Regions from separate parts of the Sphingomonas melonis DAPP-PG 224 genome, predicted to be linked through region 1. Evidence: predicted binding sites of a transcription regulator. Region 1 holds the regulator's gene; the other holds the start of a gene.
What was found. Region 1 encodes LexA, which represses DNA repair genes until DNA is damaged. Its sites were predicted from a motif close to GTTCCNCNCTTGTTCT; they were not measured.
Positions count from the first base shown of each region.

Region 1 (7,485 bases):
ATCTTCTGGTCGGGATCGGTGATCATCTCGTTCCACTGCGCGACCCAGCCGACGGTGCGGGCGAGGGCGAACAGCACGGTGAACATCTCGGTCGGGAAGCCGATCGCCGACAGGATGACGCCCGAATAGAAGTCGACGTTCGGGAACAGTTTCTTCTCGATGAAGTAATCGTCCGACAGCGCCAGCTCTTCCAGCCGCAGCGCGGTGTCGAAGAGCGGATCATTGACCTTCAGCGCGTCGAAGACCTCACGCACGGTCTTCTGCATCACGGTCGCGCGCGGATCGTAGTTCTTATAGACGCGGTGACCGAAGCCCATCAGGCGGAACGGATCGTTCTTGTCCTTCGCGCGCGCGATGAACTCGGGGATACGCTCGGGCGTGCCGATCTCGCGCAGCATGTTGAGCGCGGCTTCGTTCGCGCCGCCATGCGCCGGACCCCAGAGGCATGCGATGCCCGCCGCGATGCACGCGAACGGGTTCGCGCCCGACGAACCCGCCAGACGAACGGTCGAGGTCGAGGCGTTCTGCTCGTGATCGGCGTGCAGGATGAAGATGCGGTCCATCGCCTTTTCGACGGCCGGGTTCACTTCATACGGCTCGGCCGGAACGCCGAAGGTCATGCGCAGGAAGTTGCCGGTGTAGGACAGCGAGTTGTCCGGGTACAGGAAGGGCTGGCCCACCGAATACTTGTACGCCATCGCCGCGATCGTCGGGATCTTGGCGATCAGGCGGTGCGAGGCGATGGTGCGCTGCACCGGATCGTGGATGTCGGTCGAGTCGTGGTAGAAGGCCGACAGCGCGCCGACGACGCCGCACATGATCGCCATCGGGTGCGCATCGCGGCGGAAGCCACGGAAGAACGCGGCCAGCTGTTCATGCACCATGGTGTGGCGCGTGATCGTGTTGGTGAAGCCCGTCAGCTCATCCGCCGAGGGCAGCTCGCCGTTCAGCAGCAGATAGGCGACTTCCATGAAGCTCGACTGTTCGGCGAGTTCGCCGATCGGATAGCCGCGATGCAGCAGAACGCCTTCGTCGCCGTCGATATAGGTCAGCTTCGACTGGCACGACGCCGTCGAGGTGAACCCCGGATCATAGGTGAAGTCCCCGGTCTGCGCGTAGAACTTGCGGATGTCGACGACGTCGGGTCCGACAGTGCCGGACATGACCGGGTAGTCGAAATCCTTGCCGTTCACGGATACCTTTGCGGCTTCGGTCATCTGGTTGTCCTTCCTATCAGACTTGCATCTGGTCCGCGATGCGGCCGAGGCTTTCCTCTTTGCCGAGCAACGCGAGCACGTCGAAAATGCCGGGCGAGGTCTTGCGCCCGGTGAGAGCGGCGCGGAGCGGCTGGGCGACCTGTCCGAGCTTTGCGCCCGTGCTGTCCGCCACCTGCCGTACCGCTGCTTCGATTGTCTCCTGATCCCACTGCTGCACCGCGTCAAGCGCGGCGTGCAGCGCAGCGAGGAGCGCACGGGCATCGGCGGTCAGCAGGTCCGAAGCTGCCTGATCCATCGCGAGCGGCCGGACCGCAAACAGGAAAGCGGCGCCGTCGCTCAGTTCGTTGAGATTGGCGGCGCGCGCCTTCAGCACCGGCATCGCGCGCGTGAGCAGATCGACGTCGGTATAGCCGCCGATCTCAGCGACCAATCCCGCCAGCCGCGCATCGTCGGCAGCACGGATGTAATGGCCGTTGAGGTTTTCGAGCTTCTTCAGATCGAAGCGCGACGGGCTCTTGCCGACCGCGTCGAGGTCGAACCATTCGGTCGCCTGTTCGCGGCTGATGATCTCATCGTCGCCATGGCCCCAGCCGAGGCGGAGCAGGTAATTGTCGAAGGCTTCGGGCAGGATGCCGAGCTCGTCGCGATACGCCTCGATCCCCACCGCGCCGTGGCGCTTCGACAGCTTGGCGCCGTCGGTGCCGTGGATCAGCGGGATATGCGCATAGACCGGCTCCGGCCAGCCATTCGCCTTGTAGATCGGTAGCTGGCGGAAGGCGTTGTTGAGGTGATCGTCGCCGCGGATCACATGCGTCACGCCCATGTCGTGATCGTCGACCACCACCGCGAGCATATAGGTCGGCGTGCCGTCCGAGCGCAGGAGGATCAGGTCGTCAAGCTCGCTGTTCTGGACCGTCACCGACCCCTGCACCTGGTCGTCGATCGTCGTCGCGCCGTCATGCGGCGCCTTCAGGCGCACGACGAAGGGCTGGCCGTCCGGCGCGGTCGAGGGATCGGCATCGCGCCAGGGCGAGCGGATGCGCAACGGCTGCTTCGCCGCCTGCGCCGCTTCGCGTTGCGCGGCGATCTCCTCCTGCGTCATGTAGCAGCGATAGGCATGGCCGTTCGCCACCATCTGATGCGCCACTTCGGCATGGCGATCGGCGCGCGCGAACTGGAAGACGGCATCGCCGTCCCAGTCGATGCCCAGCCATTGCAGTCCGGCGAGGATCGCGTCGATCGCCGGCTGCGTCGAGCGGGCACGATCGGTATCCTCGATCCGCAGCAGGAACGTGCCGCCATGGTGACGCGCGTACAGCCAATTGAACAGCGCGGTGCGCGCGCCGCCGAGGTGCAGATAGCCGGTGGGCGAGGGGGCGAATCGCGTGACTATTCCCGCGCCGTCGCCCGAACGATTTTCAACTGTTGCGCCCAACCGCGCTTGCTCCCAAAGTTTGAAACCTGATGGCCAGTTCAGCCGCCGCGGCCTCTAGCACGCGCTCCGTGCGCCTTCAAATGCCCCAGGGGTGGCATCGGTTGCGCGATCGTGTGGAAGCGTGGCTGCACGCGGAACGCGATCGGATTGCTTTATGGGTGCCGGTGGCGTTCGGGGCGGGCGCTGGCGGCTGGTTCCTGATGCCTGACCCCAACCAGTGGATCGCAGCGATGCTGGCGGCACTGGCCATCGCCTGCGCTGCGGCGGCGATCGGGCGGGGCGGGCGGGCGGCGCATAGCGTCGCTGTCGGCGGTATCCTGATGGCGGCAGGCGTGGCGACCGCGTGGTGGCGCGCCGAGCAGGTCGCGGCACCGGTGCTGGCGCGGCCGGTCGTCGCCGTGGTGACCGGGCGGGTGATCGGGATGGAGGCGCTCGTCGCGCGCGACCTGGTGCGGCTGACGATCGAGAGCGATCCGGGGCTGGGATTGCCACCGCGGGTGCGGGTCAACCTGTCGACCGACGATGTGCCAAAGGGGCTGGGCGAGGCGGCGCGAGTCCGGCTGCGCGCGCGGCTGATGCCGCCGGCGGCGGCGTCGGTGCCGGGCGCATATGACTTTGCGCGGGCCGCGTGGTTCGCCGGGATCGGCGCGACCGGTCGGGGGTTCGCGCCGGTGGAGCTGGTGTCGCCCGGCATGCCGGAGGGCAGCCTTCGGCGACGCCTGACCGCGCATATCACCGATCGGCTGGAGGGGAGCCGGGGCGGCATCGCGGCGGCGCTGGCGACCGGAGACGAGGGAGCGATCAGCGAGCGCGATGCGGAGGCGATGCGGCGGGCGGGCCTGGCGCACCTGCTGTCGGTCAGCGGGCTGCACATCACTGCGGCGGTGGCGGCGACGATGTTCGTGACGTTGCGGCTGCTCGCGCTGTGGCCATGGCTTGCCATTCGCGTTCGATTGCCGCTGGTCGCGGCGGGGATGGGGGCGTTGGCCGCCATCGGCTATACGTTGCTCACCGGATCCCAGGTTCCCACGATCCGATCGTGCGTCGCCGCGCTGCTGGTGCTGGCGGCGCTGGCGATGGGGCGGGAGGCGATGACGCTGCGGCTGGTCGCGGCCGGTGCGATGGTGGTGCTGGCGGTGCGGCCGGAAGCGCTGGTGGGGCCGAGCTTCCAGCTGTCGTTCGCTGCGATCGTCGCGATCGTCGCGCTGCATGAGCATCCGCGGGTGCGCGGGTGGTTCGAGCCGCGGGAGGAAGCGCGTGCACGCCGTCTGCTACGCGGGCTCGGGTCGCTGCTGCTGACGGGCGTGGTGGTGGAGGCTGCGCTGATGCCGATCGCGGTCTATCACTTTCACAAGGCGGGTCTGTATGGGGCTGCCGCCAACATGGTCGCTATTCCGCTGACGACGTTCGTCGTCATGCCGCTGGAGGCGGGGGCGTTGGTGCTGGACACGGTCGGGCTGGGCGGGCCCGTGTGGTGGCTGACCGATGGGGCGCTGCGCGGGCTGCTGTGGCTGGCGCATGTGGTGGCGGATGCGCCGGGCGCGTCGCTGGCGGTGCCGTCGATGCCGCTGGGGGCGTTTCTGGCGATGGTCGCGGGTGGGCTGTGGCTGACGCTGTGGAGCACGCGGCTGCGCTGGGTCGGCGCGCTGCCGATCGTCGCCGGTGCCGTCTGGGCGGCGCTGACCCCGCCACCCGATCTGCTGGTGACGGGCGATGGGCGGCATATGGCGATCCGGGTGGGCGGACGGCTGGCGCTGCTGCGCGATCGCGCCGGGGACTATACGCGGGTGATGCTTGCCGAAAACGGCGGGACCGATGGCGAGCCGTGGCTGCTCGACGATCTGCCGGAGGCGCGGTGCAGCCGCGATGCGTGCGTGGCGGTCCTGCGGGACGGGGGAGGGCAGTCGTTCCGCGTCCTGGCGACCCGCAGCGGCTACCAACTGGCATGGCGGGATGTGGTCGCGGCCTGTGGGAGAGCGGACGTCGTGGTGAGCGACCGGCGGCTGCCGCGGGCGTGCCGGCCGCGCTGGCTGCGGCTAGACGCGCCCGTGCTGCGGCGCACCGGCGGCGTCATGCTGACCCTGGCGAGCGGACGTGTGCGGACGGTGATGCAGCCAGGGGATCGGCATCCGTGGCTGGTGGGAGCCAAGGTCGCCCCGCCTCGGCCGGACGATATCCCGGCGGCCGTGCCGTCGCGATGACCCCCACCGGCGCGCTGGGCCATGGCGACGGGACGCTGCCTCCTGTAGCGGGATGACATAGGGTCGATCCGTCATTGCTTCGTTAGGCTCGCCATGGCGCCCCTGTCTAGACATTTGATATCTAGACATTTTCATTCGCGCAATCAGCGGGAAGCCGGGATGCCCGGCCCTCGACGGGGGGCTAAAGCCGCCGTTTGGAAAGTCACAAAAGTCTCACGGACGACCATATGTTGCGGCGCGCCACCACGGCGGAATCCCGTCAGTCGTAGCGGCGGAGGATACCCGACAATTTGCCCTGCACGCGGACGTGCGAGGGGACATAGCGCTGCGGTTCGTAGGCGCGGTTGGCGGGATCGAGGCGGATCATCGCGCCTTCGCGACGGAAATATTTGAGCGTCGCCTCGCTGTCCTCGATCAACGCAACGACGATCTCGCCATCGCGGGCGATGTCGGTGCGGCGGATCAGCGCATAGTCGCCATCGAGAATACCAGCCTCGACCATCGAGTCGCCGGAGACTTCCAGCGCATAATGTTCCCCGGTGCCGAGCAACGCCGCGGGGACGGCGAGCATCGAACTGCCTTCGAACGCCTCGATCGGCACGCCCGCGGCGATCCGGCCGTGCAGCGGGATTTCGACGACGTCGTTCGCGGGCGAGGGCGCGGGACGCACGTTGTCCGTGGCCGGCGCGCTCGGCGGCGCCGCGGGAGCGGGCGTTTCGGGCGCCTTGCGTTCGGAGCGTTCCGGCATGCGCAGCACTTCCAGCGCGCGCGCACGGTTGGGCAGGCGGCGGATGAAGTTGCGTTCCTCGAGCGCGCTGATCAGGCGGTGGACGCCGGACTTGGACTTGAGGTCGAGCGCGTCCTTCATCTCCTCGAACGACGGCGAGATGCCCGTCTCCTCGAGCCGGTCGTTGATGAAGCATACAAGCTCGTGCTGCTTGCGCGTGAGCATAAGCGGTCCTTCCCCGTCAGAACAGACGCGGAACTTCTAGGGAACAATTCGTGGGGCGTCAAGCGATGACGAGGATTTCCACCGAGTCGCCCGCGCGCGCGGCGGGGGCATCGACCGGCCGCACGATCAGGCAATGCGAACGCGCCAGCGTCAGCAGCATCGAGCTGTCCTGAATGGTCGAGGCATAGGCGCGGCCGTCGCGCAGCTCCGCGCGCAGATAATCGGTGCGCGGGCCGTTGGCGGGCAAGTCTTCGCCCAGGATCGCCATCGTGCTGCGCAGCAGCGGGTCTGCGGCGCCGGACAGGTGCGCGATCAACGGTTTGACGAAGAGTAGGGCGGTGACGAAGGCGGATACCGGGTTGCCCGGCAGGCCCAGCACCTGCATCGCGCCGCGCCGTCCCGCCATCATCGGCTTGCCCGGTCGCAGTGCGATCCGCCAGAAATCGATGACGCCGCCCGCCGCCTCCAGCGCTGGCCGCACGAGGTCATGGTCGCCGACCGACGCGCCGCCGGTGGTGACGAGCAGATCGGCGTCGACGCGCGCGAACGCATCGCGCAGGCGATCGAGATCATCGGGCAGGATGCCGAGGTCGATCAGCTCGATCGGCAGGTCGGCGAGCATCGCGGCCAGCATCGCGCGGTTCGATTCGGGCAGCGCGCTCGGGTCGCCGCCAGCGCCCGGATCGACCAGTTCGTCGCCCGTCGCACAGATGGCGACGCGCACTCGGCGGTGGACCGCGATCGTGCCGATGCCGCCGGTCGCGGCGACGGCGATGCGCGCGGGCGTCAGCCGCTCGCCACGCGCGATCAGGCGATCCCCAGCGTGAAAGTCGAGGCCGCGGCGGCGGGTGTTGCGGCCGAGCGTTGCTGGGCCTTCGCCAGTGAGGCGGATCGTGGTGCCGGAGGCGGCGACCTCTTCCTGCACCATCACCGTGTCGGCGCCGGCGGGCAGGGCCGCGCCGGTGAAGATGCGCGCGGTCTCGCCAGGACCGACGGTGCCGGCAAAGGGGCGGCCGGCGGCGCTTTCGCCGATCAGCGTCCAGGGCCCGGGCAGATCGGCGAAGCGGATCGCATAGCCATCCATCGCCGACAAATCGGTGGCGGGCTGGGTGCGGCGGGCGGCGATGTCGTCTGCCGCCCAGCGGCCGGCGGCGGCGGCCAGAGGCACGGTTTCGGTCCCGACCGGCGGGGCGTGCGCGAACAGCCGCGCCTGGGCTTCGTCGATCGGGAGCAGCGCCATGGCGTCAGGCGCGCCAGTCGCCCGACGCGCCGCCGGCCTTTTCGAGCAGGCGGATGTCCGAGATCGTCATCGCGCGATCCATCGCCTTCGCCATGTCGTAGATGGTGAGCAAGGCGACCGACACGGCGGTCAGTGCCTCCATCTCGACGCCGGTCTTGCCGTCGGTGGCGGTCAGCGCGGTCGCGGTGATGCCGGCATCGTCCAGCGTCAGGTCGAGCGTGACGCGGGTGAGGGGCAAGGGGTGGCAGAGCGGGATGAGGTCCGCGGTTTTCTTCGCCGCCATGATCCCGGCGACGCGGGCAACGGCGAGCACGTCGCCCTTCTTCGCGGCGCCGTCGCGGATCGCAGAGAGGGCGTCGGGGGCGATGGCGATGCGGCCGGAGGCGACTGCGCGACGCTGCGTCACGGCTTTATCGCCGACATCGACCATATGCGCGGCA
Region 1 is NZ_KB900605.1:2,189,480-2,196,964, forward strand. It holds gene SPHME3_RS0110760 (citrate synthase) at 1-1,217, opposite strand, end outside; gene gltX (glutamate--tRNA ligase) at 1,234-2,652, opposite strand; gene SPHME3_RS0110770 (ComEC/Rec2 family competence protein) at 2,733-4,853, shown strand; gene lexA (transcriptional repressor LexA) at 5,113-5,805, opposite strand; gene SPHME3_RS0110780 (molybdopterin molybdotransferase MoeA) at 5,864-7,045, opposite strand; gene moaC (cyclic pyranopterin monophosphate synthase MoaC) at 7,050-7,485, opposite strand, start outside.

Region 2 (7,485 bases), 340 kb from region 1:
CCGCCCGACATCGGCGCGGGCATCCGTGCTCTGCGTGATGAGGTGCGATTGCACGCCCAGCGCGTCCACCGGCACGCCGCGCCGCCGGAACCCCTCGAGCAGCCGCAGCACCCCCGCGCGGTGCGCCTCGTTGTGCGGTTCCCAGCTCATATAATCGTTATAGACCAGCTGCGCGCCCGGCGCGGCTGCGCGCGCGGTGTGGAAGGCAAGGTCCAGCGTCGGCTCCGCGCCACCAATCGCCTTCGACAGCGCGGTCTCGTAGAGGTGGCCGTCCGCCGGATCGACCGCCTCGTTCACGACGTCGTAGCTGCGGATTTTGTTGCCATACCGACCGAGCACGGTGCGGATATGCGTCGTCAGCAGCCGTTCGCCCTCGGCACGGGGCCGGCTGCCGAAATCATAGGCGTTCAGCCACTTTGGCTGCCATTTCGGCTGATGCCACAACAGATTGTGCCCGCGCACCGCCAGGCCGTTGTGCTCCGCCCAAGCGACGATCGTATCGAAGGGCGCGAAGTCGAACACGTCGGGCGCCGGGCGCAGCCGCTGCCACTTCATTTCGTTTTCGGCGACGACCAGCCCGCATTGCTGGGCGATCAGCCGCGCATAGGCCGGGTCGCGGACCGGCAGGCCCGGCGGCGAGCCCGGCTGCCACGGGATCGCCGATCCGAAGCGCAGCCCCTTGCGCGCGGCGATCGCCTCCAGACTGTCGGCGGGGTGCGCGGCCCATGCAGCCGGCGCCGCCATGCCGGCGACGGCGAGCGCCGCGCTTCCCAAAATATCGCGTCGCGACGGCGGTGCCATGATAGCCTCTCCAACTTTCGTTATCGCTATCATTGGCCTCGCCGCCGCTGCCGTCAAGGACGCAGCGCCGCTACCGCCCGATCACCATCACCAGCGGATCCAGCGCCTGCCCGGTCGGCAGCCGCCCCTCCACCGACAGTTGGCCGCGGGCATCGTCCCACACCAATGTCGCGCTGCGTCCGCCCCCCGTGCGCCAGGCGTTGGTCGTCCCGTCGTCGTCATACAGCGTGAAGCGTGCGTCCCGCCCCGGATAGACGCGGACCTTGGCCAGCCCTTGCTCGCGTGCGGTGCTTTGCACCTGCTCTCCGATCGGCAGGATCGATCCGGCGCGTACGAACACCGGGATGCGGTCGATCGGCGCCGCCGCGTCGATCCACTGGCCGCCGGTGTGGCGCTTGTCCGTCCACAGATCGTACCAGTCCGTCCCGGCGGGCAGATAGACGCGGCGGCTGGTCACCCCCTGTTCGGTGACGGGCGCGACCAAGAGGGCGGGGCCGAACATATATTCATCGCCCAGCGTCTTGGCCGCCGCGTCGTTGGGGAAGTCCATGAACAGCGCCCGCATGAACGGTGCGCCGGTCAGGCTGGTCTGGCGTCCCAGCGCATAGATATAGGGCAGCAGCTCGTACCGCAGCCGCAGCGATGCGGCGAGCACCGGTTCGGCCGCCGTGCCATAGTCCCAGATCGCCGTCGCCGGTCGCTGGCCATGGATGCGGAGCGTCGGCGTGAACACATTATACTGGAACCAGCGCACGAACAGCTCGGGATAGTCGCGATACGACGGCGCCATGGCGGTCGCCCCCGCCGGATCGATCAGCACGGGGCGCTGCGCCGCCGGGCCGTTGGGCCACTGCCACCCGCCCGTATCGCTCGACCAATAGGCGATCCCGCTTGCCGTCATGCCGAGCCCTGCCGGCACCTGCCGCCGCAACGCCTCCCACGTCGATCGCACGTCCGATGACCAGAACAGACAGCCATTGGCCTGTGTCCCCAGATACGCCGCCCGGCACAGGATCAGGTTGCGCATATCCGGCCGGTCGCGCGCCGAGCCTTCCGCGACGCTCAGCGTATGCAGCAGCGGGAAGACGTTGTGATAGCGATCACCCGTGCCGATCGCATAATGGAAGCCGTCCGGCACCAGATCGGGTTCGGTCTCGTCCAGCCAGGCGAAATCGAAGCCGGCGCTGAAGATATCGTCGCGGATCTTGCCCCAATACCAGGCGCGTGCGTTCGGGTTGGTGCTGTCGATCAGCGCACCCGCCCGATCCGACCGGATCGGCAGTTCGTCCACCGGCTTGCCCTCCGCGTCGTGCAGCAGCCAGCCCTTGGCGGCGAGCGTGTCGAACCAGCGGCTCTCCTTCTCGAACCGCGGCCAGATGCTCACGATGCTGCGGACGCCCTGCGATTTCAGATGGGCGTTCATGGCGACCGGATCGGGGAACGCCGTCCGGTCGATGTCCATCTGCCCCATCCGGGTCCAGTAGAACCAGTCGAGCACGATGATGTCGAGTGGATAGCGGCGCTGCCAGTATCCGTCCGCCACGGCGGTCAGCTCCGCCTGCGTCTCGTAGCGCGCCTTGCTCTGGATCAGGCCGAACGCCGATTTAGGCGGCAGCGGCGTCGCGCCGGTCAGCCTGGCATAGCCCGCATACAGATCGTCGCTGGTCCGCCCGGCGATGACGAAGAACGACACGCGCTCGCCGACGTTGGATTGCAGATGCGTCTGGCTGTGCAGGCCGGGCGAGACCATCGTCGCCGACGGATTGTCCCACAGGATCGCATAGCCTTTGTCCGTCACCATGAACGGCACGCACACCGCTTCGCCGGCGGGGCGATCGTAATCGTGGCGGCAGTCGATCGTCCGCCCGCGCAGGTCGAGCACGCCGTCCTGATATTGGCCCAGGCCGTAATAATGCGTGTCGGGCGTGTCGCCGAAGGTCGCGCCGACGCGGAACGTATGCTCGCCCGTCACGTCGTGCGGCGCCATCTCCCACCCGGTCATCGCGGTCAGCGGCGTGCCGTCGGCACGGTCGAAGCGGATCGACACGGGCGGGAGGGACGGGGCGAAATAGCGCTCCATCTGGCTCGGCGGCTTGGGCCAGGGTTGCGCCGCCACGGTGACGCGCAGGTTGCCCGAGGCGAAGACGTCGCCGCCGTCGCTGCCCTGCTGTCGGGTCCAGCCCGCGGCATCGCTCTTGCCGGAAATGCCATAGCCGGGTTGGCCTTCCGCTTGGCCCCGATCCGTCGCGATCGTCACGCGCACGATCCCCGGTCCGTAGGGCTCCACCGACACCAGCGCCCCATGGCGCTCGACGGTCGCCAGCCGCTGTGCATAGGCGGGCGCGCTGACCGCCAGCAGCGCGGCGATCAGGGCGAGGCGCGTCATCGGCCCGCTCCCCGTTCACCCAGCGCCCGGCGAATCGCCGCCTCGGCCACCGGCCGCATCGCCGCATAGCCCGCCGCCGTCGGATGCACGCCGTCGCTCGCCAGCCCCGGCTTCATCGCGCCTTGCCCGTCGTCCAACATGGGATGATAATCGACATAGGTGAACCCTTCGCGCTGGGCATATTCCCGGATCCACGCATTCAGCGCCGCGATCTGCGGCACCGGCTGCTTGTCCTTCGCCCAGGGGAAGGCGCCGGCCGGGGGCACGGAGGCGAGGATCACCCGGATGCCATGCGCGCGGGCCAGTTCCGCCATGCTCGCGATATGCCCTTCCACCGTCTCGATCGTCGCTGCACCGGTGTTGCCGGCGATGTCGTTGGAGCCGATCATGATGTGGACGGCCTGCGGGTGCAGGTCGATCACGTCCTGCCGGAATCGCAAGAGCAGCTGCGGCGACGTTTGGCCGCCGATCCCGCGATCGATCACGCCGTTGCTGAAGAAGGCTGGATCGAAATTGATCCAATTGTCCGTGATCGAATCCCCGGCGAACACGACCCGCGGCCGTTCCGTCAGCGCGGCATTGGCGGCGCGATAGCGGCATAGCTGCCCGAAATCGCGGGTCAGAGTGTGCAGTTGCTGCTCGGTCCAGCTGACCTTGGGATGGGCTGGGCAGGGATCTGCGACGATCCCGGTCGGGTCGCTTGCAAAGGGATCGCCGGCGACGCTGACCTGTGCCGCGGAGGGCACCGCGCCCGACACCAGCACCGCGGCGCCCATGACACCCAGCCAACCACTGCCCACGACATTCTCCCCTGCCTCTTGTGAGCGCTATCGTAGCCGCCCGGTTGCGCGAGTCCAACCTGTCAGCCGGTCGGATTGAAAAAGGGGCTGTCCTACACGCTTCGTTCGATCTATGTTCCCGGCATAGGTCAAGGGATCGTCACGGAAAAACACCCTCTTCGGCGTGACTTTTGTGACCTTTCGAAGGGACGTTCGTGGACCAGTTGCTTGTCGTTGCCATTCTCGCGCTTGCCGCCGGCCTGCTGATCGGTTGGCTGCTGGCGGCCCGTCGCAGCGGCCGACTCGCCGCCGATCTGGCGGTCGCGCAGAGCAAGGTCGCCGACGCTGAGCTCGTCGCCCGGACGCGTGACGCGGTGGAGCGCGAACGCAACGACGCGATGCGCGAACTCGCCGGCCTGCGCGCGCAGGTTGATGATCGCATCGCCACCGCCGACGCGCTGCGCACCGAACTCCTCGCCGTCCGCAGCGACCGCGACGCGGCACGCGCCGACCTTGCCGCCGCCGGCGCGCAGGTCGAGGCCGCGGAGGTCCGGCTTATCGACCTGCGCGCCCAGATCGATCAGAGCCTCGCCGCTGCCGACCTGCTCCGCCGCGAACTGGCGACGATCCGCGCCGATCGCGATGCCGCCCGCGCCGATCTCGCCGCGATGCAGGCACAGAGCGAGGCCTTCGAAGCCCGCCTCGCCGACATGCGCGAAGCGAAGGAGCTGATGGCGACGCAGTTCAACGATCTCGCCAACAAGGCGCTGACCGACGCGCAAAAGGCGTTTCTCGATCGCGCCGAGGCACGCTTCCGCCAGTCCGAAGAGCTTGCCGGCAGCAACCTCAAGTCACTGCTCCAGCCAGTCAACGATCGCCTGGCGCGTTACGAAGAGGGCGTCGCCAAGGTCGAGGCCGAGCGCCGCGACGCCTTCGGCGACCTCAAGGGGCAGATCGAACAGATGCGCCTCGGCCAGGAACGCGTCTCGGGCGAGGCCGCCAAGCTTGTTAACGCGCTCCGCAACGCGCCCAAGGCCCGCGGTCGCTGGGGCGAACAGCAGCTGCGCAACGTCCTCGAAACCTGCGGACTTGCCGAGCATACCGATTTCGCGATGGAGGTCAGCGTCGCGGACGGGGAAGGGGGCCGCCTGCGCCCCGACGCGATCGTCCGCGTCCCCGGCGGCAAGTCGCTCATCATCGACGCCAAGGTGTCGCTCAATGCCTATCAGGACGCGTTCGGCGCGGTCGACGAGAACGAGCGCCATATCGGCCTCACCGCCCATGCCGCCTCGATGCGCGCGCATATCAATGGCCTCAGCGCCAAGGCCTATTGGTCGCAGTTCGACGATACGCCCGAATATGTCGTGATGTTCGTTCCCGGCGAACACTTCCTCTCCGCCGCGCTGGAGCATGACGCCGGCCTGTGGGACTATGCCTTCGACAAGAAGGTTCTGCTCGCCACCCCCACCAACCTCATCGCCATCGCCCGCACCGTCGCGGCGGTGTGGCGTCAGGAGAAGCTTGCCAGCGAAGCCCGTGCGATCGGCGCGCTGGGCAAGGAACTGTACGACCGTCTCGCCAAGGCCGGCGAGGATCTGCGCAAGGTCGGCAGCGGCCTCACCACTGCGGTCAACAATTACAACAGCTTCGTGTCGAGCTTTGAGAGCCGTGCTCTGGTGTCCGCACGCAAGTTCCGCGACCTCAACATCGAACCCGGGGCACGCGAGATCGGCGTTGCGGAACCGGTCGAGGCCTTGGCGCGCTACGGCGATGACGTACTGCGCCTTCCCGACGCAGCCGAATGAGGACCCCGCGATGAAGGGCATGCACCCCGGCGATATCGTGATGGATCAGGACGGCCGCATTGCCGGGATGGTCGCCGGCGATGTCGTCATCCGTCCCGGCTGCGACGTCCGCATCAGCGGCATGGTCGCGGGCGACGTCTATGTCGAAGAGGGGGCCCGCGCCCGGATCAGTGGCATGGTATCCGGCCGTGTCTTCAACGACGGTGGCGCGGTGCGCATCAGCGGCATGATCGGCGGGTAGATCGCTTGCTGTACCCTGCGGCCTTGCTGTTGGCTGCATGGGTACGGCAATCGAAACGATCAGCCGCGACCGTTTTGGCTAAGGTGTTCATGTTGCAAGAACGGGCAGTCACCGGCTCTGCTGAGCCAGCACCTCATAGGCCATCACCGCCGTCGCCACCGCAGCGTTCAGGCTGTCCGCCTTGCCCAGCATCGGAATCTTGACCAGCAGGTCGCACGCCGCGGCATAGTCCGTCGGCATCCCCTGCGCCTCATTGCCCGTCAGCAGGAACGTCGGCGCGGCATAGGTCGCCCCGCGATAGTCGTGGGTGGTGTCGAGGCTCAGTCCCACCAGTTGTCCCGGCCCATGCCGAAGCCACCCGAGGAACTCCTCCCAACCGCTCCGAACCACGGGCACGGTGAACAGCGCCCCCATGCTCGCGCGAACGGCCTCGACCGAGAAGGGATCGACGCACTCGCCGATCAGGATCAGCCCGCCGGCCCCCACCGCATCGGCGGTGCGCAGGATGGTGCCCAGATTGCCCGGATCGCGCAGCCGCTCGGCAACTAGCCAGATGCCGGCACTGTTGCGGTCGAGGTCGGCAAGCGTGCGATCGAACTCGTCGAACACCCCGACGACGGCCTGCGGGTTATCCTTGCCCGACAGTTTGGACAGAATGTCGGGCGTCGTCTGGATCGATTCGCCGCCCGCCATCTCGACGTCGATCGACAGCGCATGGACCAACGGATGGTCGGCATTGGCTGCCGCATAGAACAGGATGCGGGGCAGGCGGCCCGTCTCGCGCGCTTCGGTCAGGATGCGCAGGCCCTCGGCCATGAACTGCCGAGCGCCGCGACGATGCTTCTTGTCGCGCAGCTCGCGGGCATATTTGACCAGCGGGTTGGAAAAGGCGGTAATCTCTCGGGGCATGGCGTGTCGGGCCTTCGCGCCAGCCGGAGGCTGACGCAAGGCAAAAGCGACACGCCCGGCCGGCGCGGCCGACAGCCGCGTCCGACGACGCGGCTTAGCCGCGGCGCTGCCCTAGACGGAACGCCACCCGAAATGCGGCGGGCCGCCCCGCTCAGTCTTCGCCGAACTTCGCCTCGACCAGTTCGCACAAGGCGCTCACCGCCGCCTCGGCCCCGTCGCCCGCTGCACTGATCGTGATCGAATCGCCCTTGGCGGCGCCGAGCATCATCAGCCCCATGATCGACGTGCCCGTGACGGCGCCATCGTCCTTGCGCACCTGCACCTCGACCGGCTGGCTGGAGGCGAGGGTCACGAACTTGGCGCTCGCCCGCGCGTGCAGGCCGCGCTTGTTGGTGATCAGGACGGTGCGCTCGATCCCGGCGCTCATGCCGCCGCCTCGCCCAGCACCTCGGATGCGACCGAGATATATTTGCGTCCCGCCTCGCGCGCCGCAGCGACCGCCTCGACCACCTTCATCGACTTGCGCGCCGATCCCAGCCGGATCAGCATGGGCAGGTTCATCCC
Region 2 is NZ_KB900605.1:2,527,482-2,534,966, forward strand. It holds gene SPHME3_RS0112240 (endo-1,4-beta-xylanase) at 1-801, opposite strand, end outside; gene SPHME3_RS0112245 (glycoside hydrolase family 31 protein) at 872-3,187, opposite strand; gene SPHME3_RS0112250 (SGNH/GDSL hydrolase family protein) at 3,184-3,963, opposite strand; gene rmuC (DNA recombination protein RmuC) at 4,182-5,771, shown strand; gene SPHME3_RS0112260 (hypothetical protein) at 5,782-6,012, shown strand; gene SPHME3_RS0112265 (TrmH family RNA methyltransferase) at 6,121-6,921, opposite strand; gene SPHME3_RS0112270 (HPr family phosphocarrier protein) at 7,073-7,348, opposite strand; gene SPHME3_RS0112275 (PTS sugar transporter subunit IIA) at 7,345-7,485, opposite strand, start outside.
Region 2: a site for LexA is predicted at 4,091-4,106, ahead of rmuC (DNA recombination protein RmuC). Genes of this name have one in related genera too.